DNA from 3 places in the Pantoea sp. BRR-3P genome. Region 3 is predicted to be linked to each of the others. Evidence: riboswitches for the same ligand, from Rfam matches in the RefSeq annotation. Region 3 holds a riboswitch; each other region holds the start of a gene.
The links. A riboswitch is a leader RNA that binds a small molecule or an ion and turns the genes downstream of it on or off. The one in region 3 is predicted to bind thiamine pyrophosphate.

Region 1: it holds a riboswitch for thiamine pyrophosphate, as region 3 does, so the genes downstream of both, thiM (hydroxyethylthiazole kinase) here and thiB (thiamine ABC transporter substrate binding subunit) in region 3, are expected to answer to the same signal.
Region 2: it holds a riboswitch for thiamine pyrophosphate, as region 3 does, so the genes downstream of both, AAGR08_RS20200 (FAD-dependent oxidoreductase) here and thiB (thiamine ABC transporter substrate binding subunit) in region 3, are expected to answer to the same signal.

Annotation. Positions count from the first base shown of each region.
Region 1 covers NZ_CP155066.1:1,251,178-1,258,419, reverse strand. The annotation lists gene fbaB (class I fructose-bisphosphate aldolase) at 1-98, opposite strand, end outside; gene thiD (bifunctional hydroxymethylpyrimidine kinase/phosphomethylpyrimidine kinase) at 246-1,046, opposite strand; gene thiM (hydroxyethylthiazole kinase) at 1,043-1,828, opposite strand; TPP riboswitch at 1,862-1,957, opposite strand; gene AAGR08_RS05745 (hypothetical protein) at 2,193-2,396, shown strand; gene ahpF (alkyl hydroperoxide reductase subunit F) at 2,465-4,033, opposite strand; gene ahpC (alkyl hydroperoxide reductase subunit C) at 4,105-4,668, opposite strand; gene AAGR08_RS05730 (GNAT family N-acetyltransferase) at 4,983-5,435, shown strand; gene apbC (iron-sulfur cluster carrier protein ApbC) at 5,432-6,544, opposite strand; gene metG (methionine--tRNA ligase) at 6,706-7,242, shown strand, end outside.
Region 2 covers NZ_CP155067.1:120,019-127,260, reverse strand. The annotation lists gene AAGR08_RS20215 (HesA/MoeB/ThiF family protein) at 1-653, opposite strand, end outside; gene AAGR08_RS20210 (thiazole synthase) at 665-1,423, opposite strand; gene thiS (sulfur carrier protein ThiS) at 1,427-1,624, opposite strand; gene AAGR08_RS20200 (FAD-dependent oxidoreductase) at 1,608-2,552, opposite strand; TPP riboswitch at 2,681-2,800, opposite strand; gene AAGR08_RS20195 (6,7-dimethyl-8-ribityllumazine synthase) at 2,983-3,420, shown strand; gene AAGR08_RS20190 (MFS transporter) at 3,518-4,828, opposite strand; gene AAGR08_RS20185 (hypothetical protein) at 5,171-5,593, shown strand; gene AAGR08_RS20180 (MFS transporter) at 5,728-6,960, opposite strand; gene AAGR08_RS20175 (ROK family protein) at 7,158-7,242, opposite strand, start outside.
Region 3 covers NZ_CP155066.1:3,322,794-3,330,035, reverse strand. The annotation lists gene thiP (thiamine/thiamine pyrophosphate ABC transporter permease ThiP) at 1-1,038, opposite strand, end outside; gene thiB (thiamine ABC transporter substrate binding subunit) at 1,038-2,024, opposite strand; TPP riboswitch at 2,072-2,164, opposite strand; gene sgrR (HTH-type transcriptional regulator SgrR) at 2,277-3,938, opposite strand; gene AAGR08_RS15485 (MFS transporter) at 4,193-5,380, shown strand; gene leuD (3-isopropylmalate dehydratase small subunit) at 5,416-6,021, opposite strand; gene leuC (3-isopropylmalate dehydratase large subunit) at 6,025-7,242, opposite strand, start outside.

The DNA of each region.
Region 1 (7,242 bases), 2.1 Mb from region 3:
GCGCCGGGTAAATAGAGGCTGTCCGCTGGAATGGTCATGCAGCGATGTTGAAGAAGGCTATCCGCCTCTTTGCCCAATAACTGTACGATGTCCGTCATGTTCGCTCCTGATAAATGGCTGGATTGGAACCGACACCTGTCGATTTCCCCCCAACAGCCTGGACCGGAATGCCGCAGGCTGGCAAATTGCTGACTCCATTTTTCAGACGGATTCGCAGTGAAAAAGCGGCAATCTGGCGTTACGCCCTACCACCACTGATGGAAATGGTGCACTGGCCCAATGCCTTTGCCCACTTCCAGCGAATCGGCATGCAGCAGCGCCTGCTGCAGCCAGGCTTTGGCTTCAGCCACCGTCGCCGCCCAATCATTATGCCGTGGCCGCAGTGCGGCCAGCGCCGCTGAGAGTGAACAACCGGTGCCGTGCGTGTGTTGGGTATTGACGCGCGGCGCGGTAAAACGCTGGCGTCCCGCGCGGGTGATCAGCCAATCCGGGCTCTCGGCATCACTAAGATGTCCCCCTTTCATCAGCACCGCCTCACAGCCAAGATCCAGCAGCGCATCGCCCTGCTGCAGCATGGTTTTTTCATCCTGCGCCATAGCGCGCCCCAACAGTGCTGCGGCTTCCGGCAGGTTCGGCGTGATCAGCGAGACCTGCGGCAGCAGCAGTTCGCGTACGCTGGCTACCGCATCCGGCGACAGCAGCGCATCGCCACTTTTGGCAATCATTACCGTATCCAGCACCACAAACGGCAGGCTGGCGCGTTTCAGCCGCTCGGCCACCACTTCAACGATCGCCGTTTCTGCCAACATGCCGATCTTTGCGCTATCAATGCGCACATCGTCCAGCACCGAATCGAGCTGCGCGGCAACAAAATCGGGTTCGATACGATAAACCGACTGCACGCCGCAGGTATTCTGCGCCACCAGCGCAGTGATGACGCTGGTGCCATACGCGCCCAGCGCGGAGAAGGCTTTCAAATCGGCCTGGATACCGGCGCCGCCACTTGGATCGGTACCGGCGATGGTTAATGCGTTGATGCGTTTCATACTGTCATCTCCAGCGTCCAGAGCGCATCAAGAAAAGCCGACGCAAAACTGCCCGGCCCCTCGACTTGACGCGCCGTGATTTCACCGGCTAGCGACATCACACGACAGGCAGCGGCCACATGCAGCAGACGCTCGCCCGGTAAGCTGGTGAAAGCCGCCACCACCGCCGACAACGCGCAACCGGTGCCGACCACCCGCGTCATCAGCGGACTCCCGCCGGGGATCGCCAACGTTTGAGTGCCATCGGTAACGTAATCCACTTCGCCGGTTACGGCGACGACAGTGTCATAGTCACGCGCCAGCTGTTGCGCAGCGCTCAGCGCGGCATCGGCCTGATGCAGACTATCCACGCCACGACCGCCCGTTGCCTGATTAGCCAGGGCGAGAATTTCTGAGGCGTTACCACGAATCGCCGCCGGATGCAGACTAAGCAGCTGCTGGCAGAATTCGGTGCGCAGCGTTAATGCGCCGACCGCAACCGGATCCAGCGTCCACGGCGTGCCGGCTTTTTGCGCGGCCTGCACCGCCGCTAACATCGCGTCTCGACGATCGCGCGTTAGCGTGCCGACGTTTATCAATAACGCATCGGCAAACCCGGCAAACTGCGCGGCCTCTTCAGCATCAATCACCATCGCCGGAGAAGCGTGCAGCGCCAGCAATACATTTGCGGTAAAGGTTTGCACCACGTCGTTGGTCATACAGTGCACCAGTGGCGCTTGCTGTCGCAGGAGGAGCAAGGATTGCGCGAGTTGCGCAGTGGAGAGAAGGTTAGGCTGTGTCATAAAGCTCCCAACCGGCGATCAAGAAGGCGAATGCGGTCAGGCATCTGACTTCCCTACGCTGGCATTATCCAGATCAGGTCAGCGGGTGTATCTCAGCCCTGTGTTACAGGGGCACCCCGAGTCATAGCATGAATGTATTGCTTCATGCCGCAGACAGGATAATGGCAGCATCGGAGCTTGTAAATCAGTGGATGCCTCGTTCATTCATCGTGGGCGAACGAGGACGTTCCACGCCGCACCACCTTAAAATCGAGACCTGTCTGAATAACGCTTGATAAATATCAAGCCCATCTCGCGTGAAAATCGGCCTAATGGCATCCCGGATTTAAAGACAGACACCGCCCACCCCAATCCGGTAGCGATAATGAAATTAAAATTCTTCAGCTTTATTCCGCATGCACATCGATGGCGCAACGTCCAAATATCCCGTAAAGGTGCAATTTCGCCAGCGGGTCGCCACTATTTCTCTACTCATGTAGAAGCACAATGCAAAAGCTGCGGTGAACGACTGCATAAAGTCTATTACCGCGATATCAGCGATGCCGAAGCAAAACGCTGGTTAGGCTAAGGACGTATAAAGATAAAAAAAAGCCCCGCAACACAGGTTGCAGGGCTATTGCGTGGCTATCGCAAAAATTATTCAGCCGGTTTAGTACGAATCAGATAATCAAAGGCGCTGAGTGAGGCTTTCGCACCTTCACCGCTGGCGATGATGATCTGCTTATATGGCACCGTGGTGCAGTCGCCGGCGGCGAATACGCCTTTCAGGCTGGTTTCGCACTTGGCATCAATAATGATTTCGCCCATTTTAGTGCGCTCAACCGCACCTTCTAGCCAAGTGGTGTTTGGCAGCAGGCCAATTTGCACGAAGATGCCGCTCAGCGCGATTTCGTGGCTGGTTTGGTTATTACGATCGATGTAGGTCAGGCTGGTAACCTTACTACCGTCACCTTTCACTTCCGTGGTCTGCGCATTCAGGATCACGTCGACGTTTTTCAGGCTGCGCAGTTTGTCTTGCAGCACTTTATCGGCGCGCATTTCGCTGGCAAATTCCAGCAGCGTAACGTGCTCAACAATACCGGCCAGATCGATCGCCGCTTCAACGCCTGAGTTACCGCCGCCGATCACCGCCGTGCGTTTACCTTTAAACAGCGGACCGTCGCAGTGCGGGCAATAGGTGACGCCCTTGGTGCGATACTGCTCTTCGCCCGGCACGCCCATGTTGCGCCAGCGCGCCCCGGTGGCAATGATGATGCTGCGAGATTTCAGTACCGCGCCGGATGCGGTTTCAATCGCGTGCAGACCGCCCTCTTTCGCCGCAGGAATCAGCTTAATGGCGCTCTGGGTATCAATCACATCCACATCGTAATCATCAACGTGAGCGCGCAATGAACCGGCCAGCTTGGCGCCTTCGGTTTTCGGCACGGAGATGTAGTTTTCAATGTCGACGGTGTCCAGCACCTGGCCACCAAAGCGTTCGCCCATCAGGCCAGTACGAATACCTTTACGTGCCGAGTAGATGGCCGCTGCCGCGCCCGCCGGGCCGCTGCCGACGATCAACACTTCATAGGCATCACGTTTGTTCAGCTCTTCCGCCGCGCGTTTATCGGCGTTGGTGTCCACTTTACCGACGATTTCCGCCAGGCTCAGACGGCCCTGACCGAACTCTTTGCCATTCAGAAATACCGCTGGCACGCCCATCACGTTGCGTTCGGTGATTTCGTTCTGGAACATACCGCCATCAATCGCGGTATGGCTGATGCGCGGATTCAGTACCGCCATCAGGTTCAGCGCCTGTACCACGTCAGGACAGTTGTGGCACGACAGTGAATAATAGGTTTCGAAATGGAAATCACCTTCCAGCGCTACCACTTGATCCAGCAGGCTCTGCGCTTCTTTCGAAGGGTGTCCACCGGTTTGCAGCAGGGCTAAAACCAGTGAAGTGAATTCATGGCCCATTGGCGAACCGGCAAAGCGCGGACCGCTCTGGCTGCCTGGGTTAGTAATCAGGAAAGAGGGTTTACGCACCGGACGATCGTTCTCTTCACGGAAGCTGACTTTATCTGACAAGCTCGCGATATCGACCAGCAGAGTACGGATCTCTGCCGATTTAGCGCCATCATCCAATGTGGCAATCAACTCAACCGGTTTCGTTAGTTTCTCAAGGTAAGCCTTGAGTTGGGTTTTTAAATTGGTGTCGAGCATAGTGAGTTCCTGTCATGAAAATCGGGTGCCGTAGCACCCGATAGAGAAAGATCGAATGGCGTGATGTTGGCTTAGATTTTGCCAACCAGGTCCAGTGATGGAGCCAGCGTTGCTTCGCCTTCTTTCCATTTTGCCGGGCAAACTTCGCCTGGGTGAGAAGCCACGTACTGTGCTGCTTTCACTTTGCGGATCAGGTCTGATGCATCACGGCCAATGCCTTCTGCAGTGATTTCGATCGCCTGAATGATGCCTTCCGGGTCAACGATGAAGGTACCACGGTCTGCCAGGCCTTCGTCTTCACGCATGATTTCGAAGTTACGGGTCAGCGCGCCAGTTGGGTCACCGATCATCGCGTATTTGATTTTTGCGATGGTGTCAGAAGAACCGTGCCAGGCTTTGTGGGTAAAGTGCGTGTCGGTAGAAACAGAGTAGATATCTACGCCCAGTTTCTGGAACTCTTCATGATGGTCTGCAACGTCACCCAGTTCGGTTGGGCATACGAAGGTGAAGTCAGCCGGGTAGAAGAAGAAAACACTCCATTTACCTTCAACGTCTTTCTCGGTGACTTCGATGAATTCGCCGTTTTTGAACGCTGCGTTTTTAAATGGTTTGATCTTGGTATTAATGATGGACATGGTGACCTCCGTTAAAAGATGTGATGCAAGTTACAGAATTTTCGGGCCAACTTCTAATATGCAGACGTTATCAATCAGATAACCAAAAGCTATCAAAGCGCCGACGCCAGATTTCATGCGGCTCGCGCGGGCATTCTACACAAAAAAGCCGTTGTTCTGACAGGCTTTATCTTTTCGGCGTGAAACTGCTACTTTTGACTGATGGCTTAATCATTAACTGGTCGCCATGAATGGCGCCCCTACATTTGACCCGTGAGGATTTCGTAGGGTGCGCATTTATGCGCACCTGCAAATCACGAGAATGGAGTTGTTGAGTGCATATACGTTTTTTTGACGAAGCCGATCGCCCTTTTCTGCGCACGCTGTATCTGGCCGCGCGTCGCCATAACTGGACGTGGCTGGCTGGCGATGATTGGCAATTAGAAGATTTTGATGCGGTGATTTTGGGTGAAACCGTATTGGTGGCCGAACTGGACGGGCATCGCGTGGGGTTTGCGGCGGTGCTGGATAACGACAACTTCCTGCATAGCCTGTATGTCGATCCGGATGCGCAAGGGCAAGGCGTTGGCAGCGCGCTGCTGGAAAAGGTTCAAGAACGTTTCACCTCCACCGGCGCATTGAAATGCTTGCAAAAGAATCAGGCGGCGATGGATTTTTATCTGAAACACGGCTGGCGGCGTGAAGCGGTTGGCGAAAGTGAGCAGGGAAAATATGTGCTGATGCATTTTCCGCTGGCGGCTCGCGCCAGCGAAAGTGGACGGCGTTAAACCGCGCGGAAAGCAATATCGCCCGGGATGATTTCACCCTGCCAATAGAGCTGCGCCGCGACGCGTCCTGCCAGCTGGCGGTACAGCGCGGTAAAATCACTGTCAGGACGGCGCACCACGCTTGGTTCACCATCATCCAGATCTTCACGCAGCGTAATGTGCAGCGGCAGCTGTGCCAGCAGGCGGGTGTGGTAATCCTCCACCAGCTTCTGCGCGCCGCCGCTGCCGAAAATCGGTTCGTGGTGGCCACATTGGCTACAGATGTGCATGCTCATGTTCTCGACCACGCCCAGTACCGGTACGCTCACTTTCTCAAACATCACCATGCCTTTGCGTGCATCGATTAACGCGATGTCCTGCGGCGTCGTCACCACTAACGCGCCGGTCACCGGCACGTTCTGCGCCAGCGTAAGCTGAATATCGCCGGTGCCTGGCGGCATATCGAGAATCAAATAGTCGAGATCCGGCCACATGGTTTCGTTCAGCAGCTGCATCAGGGCTTTGCTGGCCATCGGGCCGCGCCACACCATGGCGTTATCGTCGGTTACCAGATAGCCGATGGAGTTGGTTGCCAGGCCGTGCGCCATAATCGGCGCCATGTGCGTGCCATCCGGTGAAGTGGGACGCTGATTTTCGGTGCCGAGCATGTTGGGAATTGACGGGCCGTAAATATCCGCATCAAGAATCCCCACGCGCGCACCTTCCGCAATCAACGCCAGCGCCATATTCACGGCGGTACTGGATTTGCCTACGCCACCTTTGCCAGAACTCACCGCGATGATATTTTTCACACTGGTCGCACCTGGATGGTTTTTCACGCGCTTCAGCGTGGCAATATCGTGGCGCAGCCGCCAGTCGATGGCGCTGGCATCCGTTAAGCGCAGCAATTCTGCACTGGTTTGCGCTTTCAAAACTTCAAAGGCGCTGGCCCACGCAAACGGCATCACCAGCTCGATATGCAGCTTGTCATCCAGCAGCGCCACGTGGCGCAAAGCTTTCAGCGTGGTGAGGTTGTGTTGCAGCGTCGGATGTTCAAAGTCACTCAGCACGCCGCTGACCAGGGCCCGCAGCGCTTCAGGTGAATGATGTTGCTGGGATTGTGAAGTCATCCCTACTCCTTGTTTTTTCATCTCGCCAGATTGCGGCGGTGTCTGTTCAATAATATCAGATAGGCGCTAAAAGTGACGCGGATGTCCTGTCGTGTTTACGCCAGAGAGTGCTTCGGTTAACATCTAAACCCGATTTTTCTTCAACGGAACGCTACGCAAACATGACTCAAGTCGCTAAAAAAATTCTGGTAACGTGCGCACTGCCGTACGCAAACGGTTCAATCCATCTCGGTCACATGCTTGAACACATTCAGGCTGACATTTGGGTCCGTTACCAGCGAATGCGTGGCAACCAGGTTCACTTCATCTGTGCTGACGACGCCCATGGCACGCCAATCATGCTGAAAGCGCAGCAGTTGGGTGTGGCACCAGAGCAGATGATTGCCGAAATGAAGCAAGAGCACGAGACCGATTTCGCCGGCTTCAACATCGGCTACGACAACTATCACTCGACGCACAGCGATGAGAACCGTCAGCTGTCCGAGCTGATTTATGGTCGTCTGAAAGAGAATGGTTTTATTAAGAACCGTACCATTTCGCAGCTGTACGATCCTGAGAAAGGCATGTTCCTGCCGGACCGTTTCGTCAAGGGCACCTGCCCGAAATGTAAATCACCGGATCAATATGGCGACAACTGCGAAGTGTGCAGCGCGACCTACAGCCCAACCGAGCTGATCGACCCGAAATCGGTGGTTTCT
Region 2 (7,242 bases), on a different replicon from region 3:
AAATCGCAGTTCACCAGACAGCCAAGCGGCGATGGCTGCAGTTCGAGCAGCACGCTGAGCGCCATCTGCGCCTGCATTGCGCCCAATGCGGCGACCGCCGGCCCCATCACGCCGGCGGTGTTGCAGTCCGCCGCGGAGGTCGGCAGGCGCGGAAATACCGCGCGATAGCTCGGCGATCCGCCACAGAAACCGCCCACGTAACCTTGTCTGCGTAACACCGAGGCGCTGATCAGCGGGATGCCAGCTAGCATGCATGCATCGGAGAGCTGATAGGTGACGGCAAAATTATCGGCGGCGTCGATCACCAGATCGCACTGCGCCAGCGCCTGCTGCATATTGCTGGCGCTCAGCGACTGCTGCAGCGCGTCGATCTGCACCTCGGGATTACGCTGCTGCAAAGCCTGCTGAGCGCTGAGCACCTTGGGCTGGCCGATATCCTGCAGCGTAAACAGCGTTTGCCGATGCAGGTTATGCAGCGCCACTTCATCGTCGTCATAGAGCCGAATATGGCCGACGCCCGCGCCCACCAGCTGCGGCAGCAGCGTCGCGCTTAACCCACCGGCACCCACCACCACTACGCGCGCGTTGCGCAGTTTGCGCTGCCCGTCTTCACCCACTTCCGGCAGCATCATCTGGCGTTGATAGCGTTCCATATCACCGCCCATCAGTTGAGATTTGCCAGGCCAAAGATGGGGGTGGAAGCACTCGCCATATCACACTTTTCCATTAATCCGGCGCGACGGGCCGCCTGTCCGGCTTCTATTGCCAGACGAAATGCGTTTGCCATCTCGATCGGATCGCCCGCTTTGGCGACGGCGGTATTCAGCAGGATGCCATCGAAGCCCATTTCCATCGCCTGCGCCGCCTGTGACGGCGCGCCAATGCCGGCATCAATGATCAGCGGCACATCGCTAAACCAGGCACGCATCGCGCGCAGGCCGTCGATATTACGCAGTCCCTGGCCGGAACCGATCGGCGCGCCCCACGGCATCAGCAGCTCGCAGCCTGCCGCCAGCAGTTTTTCGCCAACGATCAGATCTTCAGTGGTGTAGGGAAACACCTTGAACCCGTCTTCGCTGAGAATGCGCGCCGCTTCCACCAGCGCGAACGGATCGGGCTGCAGCGTGTCAGCGTGGCCAATCACTTCCAGTTTGATCCACGCGGTATTAAACAATTCTCGCGCCATATGCGCGGTGGTGACCGCCTCTTTCACCGTGTGACAGCCGGCGGTATTCGGTAACACGCGGATGTTGAGTCCGGTCAGCAGTTCACGAAATGCCGCGCCCGCAGCACCTTCACGCCGCAGGCTAACGGTGATGATTTCAGTACCAGATGCCGCAATCGCCTGCTGCAAAATGGCAGGCGAAGGATATCCGGCGGTGCCGAGCAGGAAGCGCGATTGTGGGTCAACATCGTAAAACATCGTTTAGCCTCCCTGCATCGGTGACAAGACTTCGAGCTGGCAACCTTCATCCAGCAGCTGCGTGTCGTAGTGGCTTTTGGGCACAAACGTGCCATTAAAGGCGGTGGCGACGCAGGCCACATCAATTTGCTGCTCGATCAGCAGTTCGCTCAGGCTTTTTGCTTCGGTGCTGATAGCGCGCCCGTTAAGCTGAATAATCATAAGATTGCTCTCCAGATAGGCGCTGCATCAGCTGTTCAGCCAGCATCGGTGCCAGCAGAAAACCGTGGCGATACATGCCGTTGAGATAGAAGGTGTGATTTTGATAGTGAATTTCCGGCAGATTGGCCGGATAGGCCGGACGCAGCCCGCTGCCGCTCTCAATTACCCGTGCCTCCGCCAGCGCCGGATGAATGGCGTAAGCGGCACTGAGTAACTCCATCATGGCGCGGGCACTGATTGGGCTGGCGTCATCGCTCTCAATCATGGTAGCGCCGAGCATAAAATGCCCGCCGCGACGCGGCACCAGATAGCAGGGAAAACGCGGATGTAGCAGGCGAATCGGACGGGAGAACTGCACCTCATCGCTGTGCAGAATCAGCATCTCGCCGCGCACGGCGCGCAGGCGCGGCAATTCGGGCGCGGCATGAATGCCACGGCAATCGATAATCTGACCGCTCGGCGCATGCGAGTTGAAGGCTACGCCGCGCGCAATCAGCTTCTCACGCATTTCCTGCAGCGCCAGGCGCGGGTCGAGGTGCGCTTCCTGAGCGAAAAACAGACCGCGCGCAAAGCGCCCTTCCAGCGCCGGTTCAATCGCACCAGGTTCAACCCATTGATGCTGCTCGGTCATGCGGGCAAAGCGGTTAAGTTCCTGGCTGTCGCGCGGCGGCGCCACCACCAGCGTTCCCTGATGTGCAACGCTGCTGACGCGCTGTTGCCACCACGCGGCGGCGTGCTGTCCAAGGGTTATCACCTCACGCGGCGCGCTTTCGGCTTCACACCAGGGCGCCAGCATGCCGCCGGCATACCACGATGCCGGGCGCCGCGATGCATCGTCGATCACCTCAACGTCTTCGCCGCGCTCCGCCAATAATGTTGCCACGCACAAGCCGGCCACGCCGCAGCCTAGCACGCTCCAGCGGCTCACAGCGCAGGTTCCATGATGTTCAAAAAGGGAAAATTCACATCGGCCTCTCAGTGTTTACTGAGACCCGCAGATACAGGTGAAGGGAAATGGCGCCACGATCGAGCTTGCCTTAGCGCCAGACAGCCAAGCTAACAGACTGTCAGTCTTCCTACGCCAGTATCAACTGGGTCAGGTTCAAAGGGTCGCTAAGCCGCGCAGTGCGCTATTAGCCTCTCAGTCTCTGTGGCGAGACTCCCCCGACGCGTCTATTTGTATTGCAGGCGATGGTCGCCGTCAAGCGCGGAATAACTGTATAAAGGGTGTGGTTAAATTGTTTTCTCCATACTCAAACCCGTCATAATTCGAGCTGGTAGATTAAAAATGTTACGTATGATATACAAACACATTATTTTATGCGCAAGAACAAATTACAGGTGATGTCGAAATAACCATGAACACTATTAAAATTGCATTTATTAAAGCCGGATGGCACAAAGAAATTGTCCATAATGCCCTGGTAGGTTTCGAAAAAGAATTAGCCGATCAATCTATTGCCGCGGAATTAAAAGTGCTGGAAGTGCCTGGCGCATTTGAAATGCCGCTGTTGGCTAAGCGTCTGGCTGAAACCGGCAAATACGATGCGATTGTCTGCGCGGCGCTGGTGGTGGATGGCGGTATCTATCGCCATGATTTCGTTGCAGCAGCGGTGGTTGATGGCCTGATGAATGTGCAGCTCACCACTAACGTACCGGTGTTTTCCGTTTCATTGACGCCGCATAACTTCCAACCGGTAGACGTCATCGAAAACTTCTACACCGAGCATTTCATCAAGAAAGGCAAAGAAGCCGCACGTGCTGTGCTGGCTATTCATAATCTGTCGATTGATTGAAACGTTAAAAAGGGAACACCTTATCAGGCATTCCCTTTTTATTTATTCTGACTTTCTATTGTTCATATTCAGAATAGTGCCAACCTTGCCAGCTTCACTATTTGGCACTCATCAAACGATCGTCCTTCATATGTCTGCGCGGTTCTGAAGGGTTAATATCACACTCTTTTGGCAACAACAGCGTAAAGATCCCCGCAATCACCAGCGAACCCGCCAGCCAGCAGATTGCCACGTTTTGGCTATAGAGCAGCGTCATGATGCCAACTAAGTACGGCCCACAGAATCCCCCCAGATTGCCAAGCCCATTAATCACGCCGCGTGCGCTACCCGCCACTTCCGGCGCAGCGATACGTCCGGGAATAGACCAGAACGGACTGGTCGCTGCTTTCAGGAAGAAGCCGCATACCACCAGCGCGATATAGGCGGCAACCACGTTCTCATGCAGCACCACCGAAGCCAGCAAGGCAGCAGCGAAGCAGAACAGCGAGACCATTACCCACAAACGTCGCTTACCGGTGCGATCGCTCAGCCAGGAAATCGCATAGATACCGAGCACTGTCGCCACAAACGGAATGGCGGCCAGCAGGCCGACGCCCGCCATGTTAGTGCCGGTGAGATTTTTCAGGATACTCGGCAGCCACAGCGTGTAACCGTAATCGCCAGTTTGGTAGAAGAAGTTAAGCGCCACGAGCTTCATCAAACCTGAATTACGGAACACCGCTTTTAACGGGGCTTTACTAAGCGGTGCTTTTTGGCGATGTTGCGCCTTTTCACGCGCCAGTTCGCGCAGCAAATACGCCTTTTCACGTGCGGGTAACCAGCGCGCCTCTTCGGGACGATCGGCGATTACCAGCCACCACACCAGCAGCACAGCGGCAGAAAGCAGACCTTCAATAATGAACAACCAGCGCCAGTCCAGCACGTTAATGATGTAGCCGGATATCGGTGCGGTAAACATGCCGCCCAACGGCGCAAACATCATTACAAAAGCATTAGCGCGTCCCAGTTCCTTTTCTGGAAACCAATTGCTGACCATGGTTAACACCACCGGTAACATGCCACCTTCCGAGATACCCAGCACGAAACGCAGCGCCAGCAGCTGATAATGGTTGGTAACAAAGCCGGTGGCGATAGACACCACCATCCATGCTGCCAGCGACCACGCAATAAAGCGTTTACCGCTGCCATTTACGGCGATACGTCCACCTGGCACTTGCAGGAACAGGTAGCCGATAAAGAAGATGCCACTTACCACACCCGCCATTTGGCTGGTGATTGCCAGGTCTTGATCCATGCCGCCAGGCAGCGCAAAGCTGATGTTGACGCGATCCATGAATGAGACGATGCAGGTAATGAGAATGGGGGCGATAACGCGATACCAACGCGTTCCGGGGATTTTTTCTTGCATGCTGCCCTCTCCATGTTAAGCCAGGTTGCTTAGGTTCAAGGCTTTCTATTAAAGAGAGTATGGGAATAATTATTGCGATCTTAATCACTGCAATTAATGTTAAGAAATTGTGTTACTTACGCTGTGATCGTGCGAGCAAATCGGCGTGACTATAAAAGCATCGTATTGGTATATATAGAAATAATGCGTGCTCGCCCTTATAGAACCATTAATTTTTTCTCTATTTTTTTAGCCGCGCAACGCAGAAACCCAAGACAGGTCTGGTGGTTAATTATACGGGCCCCGGGCAATATTTCACATTGATGGAGCCTGAACGTTATTCACATAGGAAGGGAGAACAATATGGAGAAAGCACTTAAGCCACTAATTGTGACTGCCATTTTCGTTAGCGGCTTGGTAGCTTATTTCATTCCTTATATAAAAATGGAGTTCTCTGGAAGTGCACATTACACCGAGCAAAATAAAAGAGAGTATAACTTTTATACGCCGGCCATTCTAAAAACGATGCCGCGCATTACATCTGAATACGATTTTGATTTTGCCAATATCACTGGGCCAGCATCACAGGTATATGCGATAAGGTTTTATCACACAAATGATCCCAGCGAAATCAATAAATACCTGCAAAAAAACGGTTTTATTCAGCAGAAAGAGTGTCATATTCAAGCCGTATGTTGGCAGAGAGGAAACGCATCTGAAACAGTGACTATTAGTACATTAGATAAGCCTATTGCTTTGTTAGTGTCTGTCATCTATAAATTTTGATATGAGCAACCTGGAGGCGTTTATTACGTCTAAGATTAATATCTTAGAAATAATACTGAATCTGACCGGGTAGGTGCGCATGAATGCGCACCCTACAAAACAGTAGGGTCGCCATTCATGGCGACCCTATGATGTTAATGATTATCGTGGGCAAAGGTGATGAATTTCCGCCGCGCATCACGTACCGCAACACCATGAATCAACAGACCCAGCACCGCCAGAATCGCGCCCACCCAACCGGTTGACTGCCAGCCTAAACCTGCTGAAATTGTGACGCCACCTAGCCACGCACCTAACGCATTGGCCAGATTAAATGCCGAGTGGTTCATCGCTGCCGCCATGGTTTGTGCATCTCCCGCCACATCCATCAAACGAATTTGCAGCACAGCCGCCAGCGCGACCATGGTGCCAACCAGCATCACGTTGATTGCACCCGCCAGGGCATAATGTGCAGCAAACACAAAGGCGCTAAGCACCAGAAACGACCACACCAGCAAAATACGAATCGTCTTTTCAATACCGCGATCGGCCAGACGACCACCCGCAATATTGCCGATAATCATGCCTAAACCAAATAGCGCCAACACGGCAGGAATCCAGCTCACCGGCATCTGTGCCAGTTCGGTCATAGTGGGTTTGACGTAGCTAAACACCGAGAACAATCCGCCGCTGCCTACTGCACCAATCGCCAGTGTGAGCAGCACCTGCTTGCGCGTTAGCGCTGACAACTCACGCAGCGGGCTGGCATTTTTATCACCCGCTACGTTGGGTACCCACAGCCACACCAAAAGCAACGTGACCAGCGCCAGACCACCCACAATGGCAAAGGCATCGCGCCAGCCAAACCATTGACCGATGGCAGTGACCGCCGGAACGCCCAGCAAATTAGCAATGGTCAAACCAAATAGCACCATCGATACCGCTTGCGCACGCTTTCTGCGCTCGACCAAACCGGCCGCTACCAGCGCGGCCACGCCAAAGAAAGTGCCATGCGGAAAACCGGCAAGAAAACGCGCCAACAGCATCGAGTAGTAGCCAGGTGCCACCGCGCTCAGCAAATTTCCGGCGGCAAACAGGCCCATTAACGTCATCAGAAAATTACGACGTGAGGCTCGCGCACCCAAAACGGCCAGCAGCGGCGCACCAATTACCACGCCGAGAGCGTAAATACTGATCAGATGCCCGGCAGAAGGGATCGACACGTTGAGGCCTTTGGCTGCATCGGGCAGCAGGCCCATAATCACGAATTCGCCGGTACCAATGGCAAAGCCACCGGTTCCCAGCGCGAACAGCGCTTTCAGCACGCTTTTGCGCGGCAGCGATGCCTCGCTCAGCAGCTGAGTAAGTTGAGGTTGTACTGATGACATGAGTTTTCCGAACCACAGGTGAAGAACTCAGCCAAGATCGTGGGTGCATTGAACAGCAACCATCGTCGTAACTGAGTTAAGTAAGCGGCATATGATAGCGCAATTATGTGTTAATGGCTGGGGTAACGCTGCCTTATTGGTCGCCATGAATGGCGACGCTACGACTTAGGGTGCGCATTTATGCGCACCGGGTAACATTATCCATGACGTTGTCGGGCCAACAGCGCAGCGCCCATCATGCCGCCATGATGCGCGAACGCTCCCGGCACCACTAAACGCTGG
Region 3 (7,242 bases):
CCACAGTAGCATCATGGTCAGCACCACACACAGCACGCCGGCACCGAGAGCGATGCGCAGTGAAGTCAATGTGGCTTGCCATAGCGCGGATTGTTGCAGCGCACCGGCCACGCCGCCGCGCAGGCCATCCACCACGACCGCAGCCAGTGGTGGCAGCAACAGGAGTAATGCTGACATGATGAGCAGCGTGTCGCCAACGCGCGCAGGCCATGAGTCCTGCGGATCGCGCCAGCCGCGAATGTTCTGGCTGCCGGTAGGAATGGCTTTGCTAAAGCGCTGGCTAAGCAGTACCAGCAGTAAACAGCAGCCGAGCTGTAACAGCGCCAGCAGCGCCGCGCGCGCCGGATCGTAATCAAAATTCAGCGCCTGATAGATCGCCAGTTCCAGCGTGGTAGCCTGCGGCCCGCCGCCCAGCGCCAGCACGGTGGCAAAGCTGGCAAAGCACAGCATAAAGATTAGCGCCGCAGTCGGCAGAATCTGGCGGCGCAGCCACGGCCACTCCAGCAGACGAAACAGATTCCAGCCGCGCAGGCCGAGCTGCGCGGCCAATTGCCGCTGCTCGCCGGGAATGTTCTCCAGCGCCTGCAGCAGCAGACGCGTTGCCAGCGGCAAATTAAAGAAGACGTGCGCCAGCAAAATGCCCTGCAGGCCGTACGGCGAAAAGTGGTAGTCAAAGCCGATGGCCGCGCACCATTGCGCCAGCCAGCCGCTGCGGCCATACACGCTCAGCAGGCCGAATACCGCCACCAGCACCGGCAGCACTAGTGTCATGGCGCATAGGCGCAGCAGCAGAGTGCGGCCAGGAAAACGGCGGCGATAGAGCGCGCGTGCCAGCAGGATAGCAGGCAGTACCGACAGCAGCGCCGAAAGTAGCGCCTGTTCAAAGGAAAACGCCAGCACATGATGCAGATAGCTGTCATCAAGCAACGCGCGCCAGTCAGTAGCCGGTGCGACCATCACCAGCGCACCAAAGGCCAACAGCGCCACCGCGCACAGCAACAGCGCGGTGATGCTGCCTGGAATTAACCAACCGGGCATTAGCGGCTAACTGCGCGTTGCCAGGCGCTAATCCACGCGGCGCGATGATCGGCTACTTCCGCTGGCGTGAATTGCAGGGCTTTATTTGGCACCTGCAACGCGTGATAACCCGCTGGCAAATCGCTTTTGATCACCGGGTACATCCAGTTACCGCTGGGAATGGTCTGCTGGAAGGCTGGAGAAACCATAAACTGCATGAACTGCTGCGCCAGCTTTGGCTGCTTGCTGCTGGCGAGCTGCGCGGCAACCTCCACCTGCAAATAGTGGCCTTCGCTAAATTCGGCCGCGGCGTAGTTCTCTTTCTTCTCTTCGATGATGTGGTAGGCCGGAGAGGTGGTGTAGCTCAACACCAGATCGCCTTCGCCTTTCAGGAACAGACCGTAAGCTTCGCTCCAGCCTTTGGTGACGGTGACGGTTTTTTGCGCCAGCTTCTGCCAGGCATCTGGCGCATTATCGCCATAGACCTTCTGCATCCACAGCAGCAGACCAAGGCCAGGCGTGCTGGTGCGCGGATCTTCATAAATCACGCGCCATTTCTCCGGGCTTTCGACCAGTTCTTTTAGGCTTTTCGGCGGGTTCTTCAGCTTGTTTTTATCGTAGACGAAGGCGAAGTAGCCATAATCGAATGGGATGAAAGTCTCGTTGTGCCAGCCATCCGGCAGCTGCAAAGCCTGGGTATCGACGCTGCTTTTGGCAAACAGGCCGGTTTTCTCTGCCGCCTGCAGCAGATTGTTATCAAGGCCCAGCACCACATCGGCTTTGCTGTTTTTGCCTTCCATACGCACGCGATTAAGCAGCGATACGCCATCTTCCAGTGCCACGTAATTCAGCTCGCAACCACACTGCGCTTCAAAGGCTTTTTTTACCGCCGGACCGGGGCCCCAATCGGCAGAGAATGAATCGTAGGTGTAAACGGTCAGAACCGGTTTGGCAGCCAAAGCCGGTGCAGCAACCAACAGCATCACAGGCAGAACTTTGTTTAACACTTTGCGCTCCTTGAGGAGAAGATAAGGTTGAGTCGCAAAGGATCTGAGGAGTGAGGCATCTCAAATCCCTACGCCGGTATTAGCCGGATCAGGTTCGACGGGTCTATCTCAGCCAAATTAAGGCACCCCGTTGAGAACGGCACATTCTAGACATTTAAATGACAGCGCGAAAGGTTCACCGGTTGGAAGTCTGGTGCCACGCTTCCCGGTGCGCATGAATGCGCACCCTACAAAACCGCGCCGGCGCGGTGGTCACAGCTCAGGAGGCGCAAACCAGGCGGATTTAAAGTCAAACCAGCCGAGGGTATTCAGCCGCACGCCGCGCATGCTGCGTTGACCTTCCAGCAGCAGCCAGTGGTGAAACAGCGGATGCAAGTAATCGCTATCAATTAACTGCTTGCTCCATTCTGCCAGCGCTAAATCTTTCTGACGCCAGCGCGCTGCGTCGGCTTGCCAGTCAATCGGAATGCAGTGATGCATCAGCGGCAGTTCATACAGCTGAGCGAACAGCGCATACTCGAGCGGCAGGGTAAAGTTGACGCTGCCGAGCCAGATATCACTCTCGCCCGCGCCCTCAAACCACGCTTCATAACTCACCTCACGCGTAATCAACTCGACGCCTTGCAGCGCCAGCAGCGGACGCAGCGCGTTAGCGATACCCTCATGCTCAACGTGATGGCTGTACCAGCTGAGGGTTAATTGTGTGAGTCCTTCCGGCTTGTCGGCAGGCGTGAGGTCGCGGCGATGATGCCAGCGCGGCAACAGGCCATACGCCGGAAACCAGTAGCGCTGATAACCTACACCCGCATGGTTAAGCAGGGCGATAGGATTGAACAGATAGCTCACCCAGCGGCGAAAATGGGCATTTTGTCCCCGCTCAGAACGCTGATCGAAAAGGAGGAAATAACAGCCTTCTTCCAGACGACTCTCTTCTGATTTCTCATCAGCGGTTTCGCCCTGCAGTTTTACGCCAGCGTACACTAGCTCATCGCTGATCTCGGGCAGTACCCAAATCGACACATCATCAATCAAGGCACGATAGCCAAAGTAATCATCGAAGGCGGCGATTTTTAGCTGCGTTTGCTGGTTACGCACCACGCTGTACGGCCCGGTACCAATCGGCTGACGGGCAAAATGACGTAGCGTCGGCCATTCGCGCGGCAGAATCATTGCGCTAACGCTCGCCAGCAGCCAGGGCAACCAGTCATCCGGCTGGCTCAAATAGATATCCAGCGTCCAGGGGGCGGGCGAATGCAGCTTTTCGATATGGGAAAACAGCGGCTGGCTGCGCACGCGCTCCAGCGAGGTAATGATATCCTCCATTTCCAGTTCGCGACCATGATGAAAGCGAATCGCCGGGCGCAGGAAAAAGCGCCAGTGCAGGGGTGAGGTTTGCTGCCAATGGTGCGCGATATCGGGTTCGATTTCCCCCTTTTCCTCATTTATGCGCATCAGGCCATTGAAGATTTGCCGTGCCAGGTGAGTTTCTGAGCGGCGTAGCGGTGAACCGGGCAGCAGATTGGGCAACGGGCGATAATAGAGCACGCGCAGGATATGCTTGCCCTGGCGGAAGCTGCGGCCTAAATGTGCCGCGATCATCTGGCGCACCTGATTTTTGTCGCCGACCAACTGCACCAGCTGCTCAATGCGATCCTGCTCCAGCAGATCTTCAGCACGCTGCTGCTGCAGCGCTAAACCGGTGTAACAGAAACTCAGCGTTGAACGCTTGCCACGCCCCGCTTCCGCCTGCCAAATCAGCCAGCCTTCATGCTGCATGGCGTTAAGCAGATTACGCATATGGCGGCGTGAGCAATGCAGCAGATCGGCCAGATCGCTTAACGTAGTTTCCTGATCCTGCCCCTGACAGCTTTGCCATAAGCGGATAAATTGCTGTTGCAGACGTGAAGAGGACATAAAAGGGGAACTCCTTCTCAGAATCGCTCAGTTTTTCCTGCCTCATATTAGAGGCATACTGCCCGGCAATGGAAGAGCGGGAGGCATTCAGCAATGAATGGCGCTCTGCCAGCGGTTCCGCCGACGTGGAACCTCTTTCTGAGTAGGGTGCATTTTCACCGCCAGCAGCGCTTTATCTGCTGGCTTTTTTCGTTTTGCTGTAGGATCTTCTACCCTCATTTTTCTACCTGTTTTTTCCGCAAAGGGATTTCGGCATGAAATCGCTGTTAACGCGTCAACGTCGCATCAATCCGGTCTATCTCTCGTTTATGGCGGTGTCATTTATGACCGGCGTCGCCGGTGCGCTGCAGGCACCGACGTTAAGTCTGTTTCTGACGCGTGAAGTGCAGGTGAGCCCGTTTTGGGTTGGCTTGTTCTTTACCATCAATGCGATAGCGGGGATTGCCATCAGCCTGCTCATGGCCAAGCGCTCTGATAATCGGGGCGATCGTCGCAACCTGATTCTATTCTGCTGTCTGATGGCGACGCTTAATGCGCTGCTATTTGCCTTCAATCGCCACTATTTAACCCTTGTCACGCTGGGCGTGTTTTTATCTGCACTTGCCAGCGTTTCCATTCCGCAGGTATTTGCGCTCGCGCGTGAATATGCCGATCAGTCAGCGCGTGAAGTGGTGATGTTCAGCTCGGTGATGCGCGCGCAGCTGTCGCTGGCGTGGGTGATCGGCCCGCCCTTGTCGTTTGCACTGGCGCTTAATTACGGCTTTGTGACGCTGTTTTGCGTCGCGGCGGGGATTTTTCTGCTGAGCATGCTACTGATCTGGCGCACCTTGCCGTCGGTGCCACGCGTGGTGGCTTCACCCGAAGAAGCGTTAACGCAGCTGAGCCCGTGGAAAGAGAGTCAGGTGCGGCTGCTGTTTATCGCTTCGGTGACTATGTGGACATGCAACACCATGTATATCATTGATATGCCGCTGTATATCAGTACCACGCTTGGCCTGCCGGAGAAGCTAGCAGGGTTACTGATGGGCACCGCCGCCGGGCTGGAAATTCCGATCATGCTGGTGGCCGGGCATTACGCGCGTCGTATCGGCAAACGGATGCTGATGTTGCTGGCACTGGTGGCAGCGATTGTATTTTATCTCGGTTTGGTGATGTTCCAGACGCGCACTGCGCTAATGGTGCTGCAGCTATTCAACGCGGCATTTATCGGCATCATCGCCGGGATTGGCATGCTGTGGTTCCAGGATTTAATGCCGGGGCGCGCGGGTGCGGCAACCACCTTGTTTACCACGTCGATTTCCACCGGCATGATTATCGCGGGCATCATCCAGGGCACCATGAGCGAGCGCTTTGGTCACGAGTCGGTTTACTGGCTGGCGTTGGGGTTAGCGGTGCTGGCGCTGGCATTAGCGTCGCGCGTGCGAGATGTGGTGGAGAGTTAGCAAAGAGAAGGGCGACATCAGTCGCCCTTATTACCTTAGCGTAAGAACGCGGGCTGATTGGTTTCGTAGCTGGAGATCGACGCTTCGTGCTGCAGCGTCAGGCCAATGCTATCAAGGCCGTTGATCATGCAGTGACGGCGGAAGCTGTCGATTTCGAAGCTGTAGGTTTTATCGCCTGCGGTTACCGTTTGCGCTTCCAGATCTACCGTAAAAGTGATGCCCGGCTGTGCGGCGACCAGTTTGAACATCTCATCCACTTCTTCATCGCTCAGCTTCACCGGCAGCAGCTGGTTGTTGAAACTGTTGCCATAGAAGATGTCGGCGAAACTTGGCGCAATCACCACATGGAAACCGAAGTCGGTCAGCGCCCAGGGCGCATGCTCACGCGACGATCCGCAACCGAAATTCTCACGCGCCAGCAAAATGCTGGTGCCTTTGAATTCTGGCTTGTTCAGCACGAAGCTGGCGGTGGGTTGGGTACCTGCATCGTCATCGAAACGCCAGTCGTGGAACAGGTGCGCGCCAAAACCGGTGCGCGTCACTTTCTGCAAGAACTGCTTCGGAATGATGGCATCAGTATCGACGTTGGCCGCATCCAATGGCGCCACAATCCCGGTGTGTTGAGTAAATTTGTTCGCCATGGTTTAAGCTCCCTGAGTCAATTCACGAATGTCGGCAAAGCGACCGGTTACGGCAGCCGCCGCAGCCATCGCCGGGCTTACCAGGTGAGTGCGTCCACCGCGGCCCTGACGACCTTCAAAGTTGCGGTTGCTGGTTGATGCGCAGCGCTCACCCGGATTCAGGCGGTCGTTGTTCATTGCCAGACACATAGAGCATCCCGGCAAACGCCATTCAAAACCGGCTTCGAGGAAGATTTTATCCAGGCCTTCGGCTTCGGCTTGGGCCTTCACCGGACCTGAGCCCGGCACCACCATTGCCACAACGCCTGGTGCCACTTTGCGACCTTTAGCAATCGCGGCCGCCGCGCGCAGATCTTCAATACGTGAGTTAGTGCAGGAGCCGATAAACACTTTATCGATCGCTACGTCGGTCAGTTTGATACCAGGTTGCAGATCCATATAAGCCAGTGCTTTCTCTGCGGAGGCGCGCTCCACCGGATCGGCAAAGGATTGTGGATTCGGGATGGCTTGATCCACCGCCATCACCTGGCCTGGATTGGTGCCCCAGGTGACCTGCGGTGCGATATCTTCCGCATGCAGGGTAACGATAGTATCGAATGTGGCACCTTCATCGGATTTCAGCGTGCGCCAGTAAGCCACCGCTTGATCCCACTGTTCGCCTTTTGGTGCGAACTGCTTGCCTTGCAGGTAATTGAACGTGGTGTCATCCGGCGCGACCAGACCCGCTTTGGCACCCATTTCAATCGCCATGTTACACAGCGTCATGCGGCCTTCCATGCTCAGCGCTTCGATCGCGGGGCCACAGAATTCAACGACGTGACCGGTACCACCGGCGCTGCCGGTTTTGCCAATGATCGCCAACACGATATCTTTGGCGGTAATGCCCGGTGCAGCCTTGCCCAGCACTTCAATTTTCATGGTTTTCGCGCGACCCTGTTTCAGGGTTTGCGTGGCGAAGACATGCTCAACTTCCGAGGTGCCGATCCCGAACGCCAGCGAACCGAACGCACCGTGGGTGGCGGTGTGAGAGTCGCCGCAGACGATGGTCATGCCCGGCAGCGTCATGCCTTGTTCTGGCCCAATGACGTGCACAATGCCCTGGAACGGGTGATTCAGGTCATACAGCTGAATGCCGAACTCAGCACAGTTCTTAATCAGCTCTTGCATCTGAATACGCGCCATTTCGCCAGACGCATTGATATCTTTGGTCTGAGTGGAAAC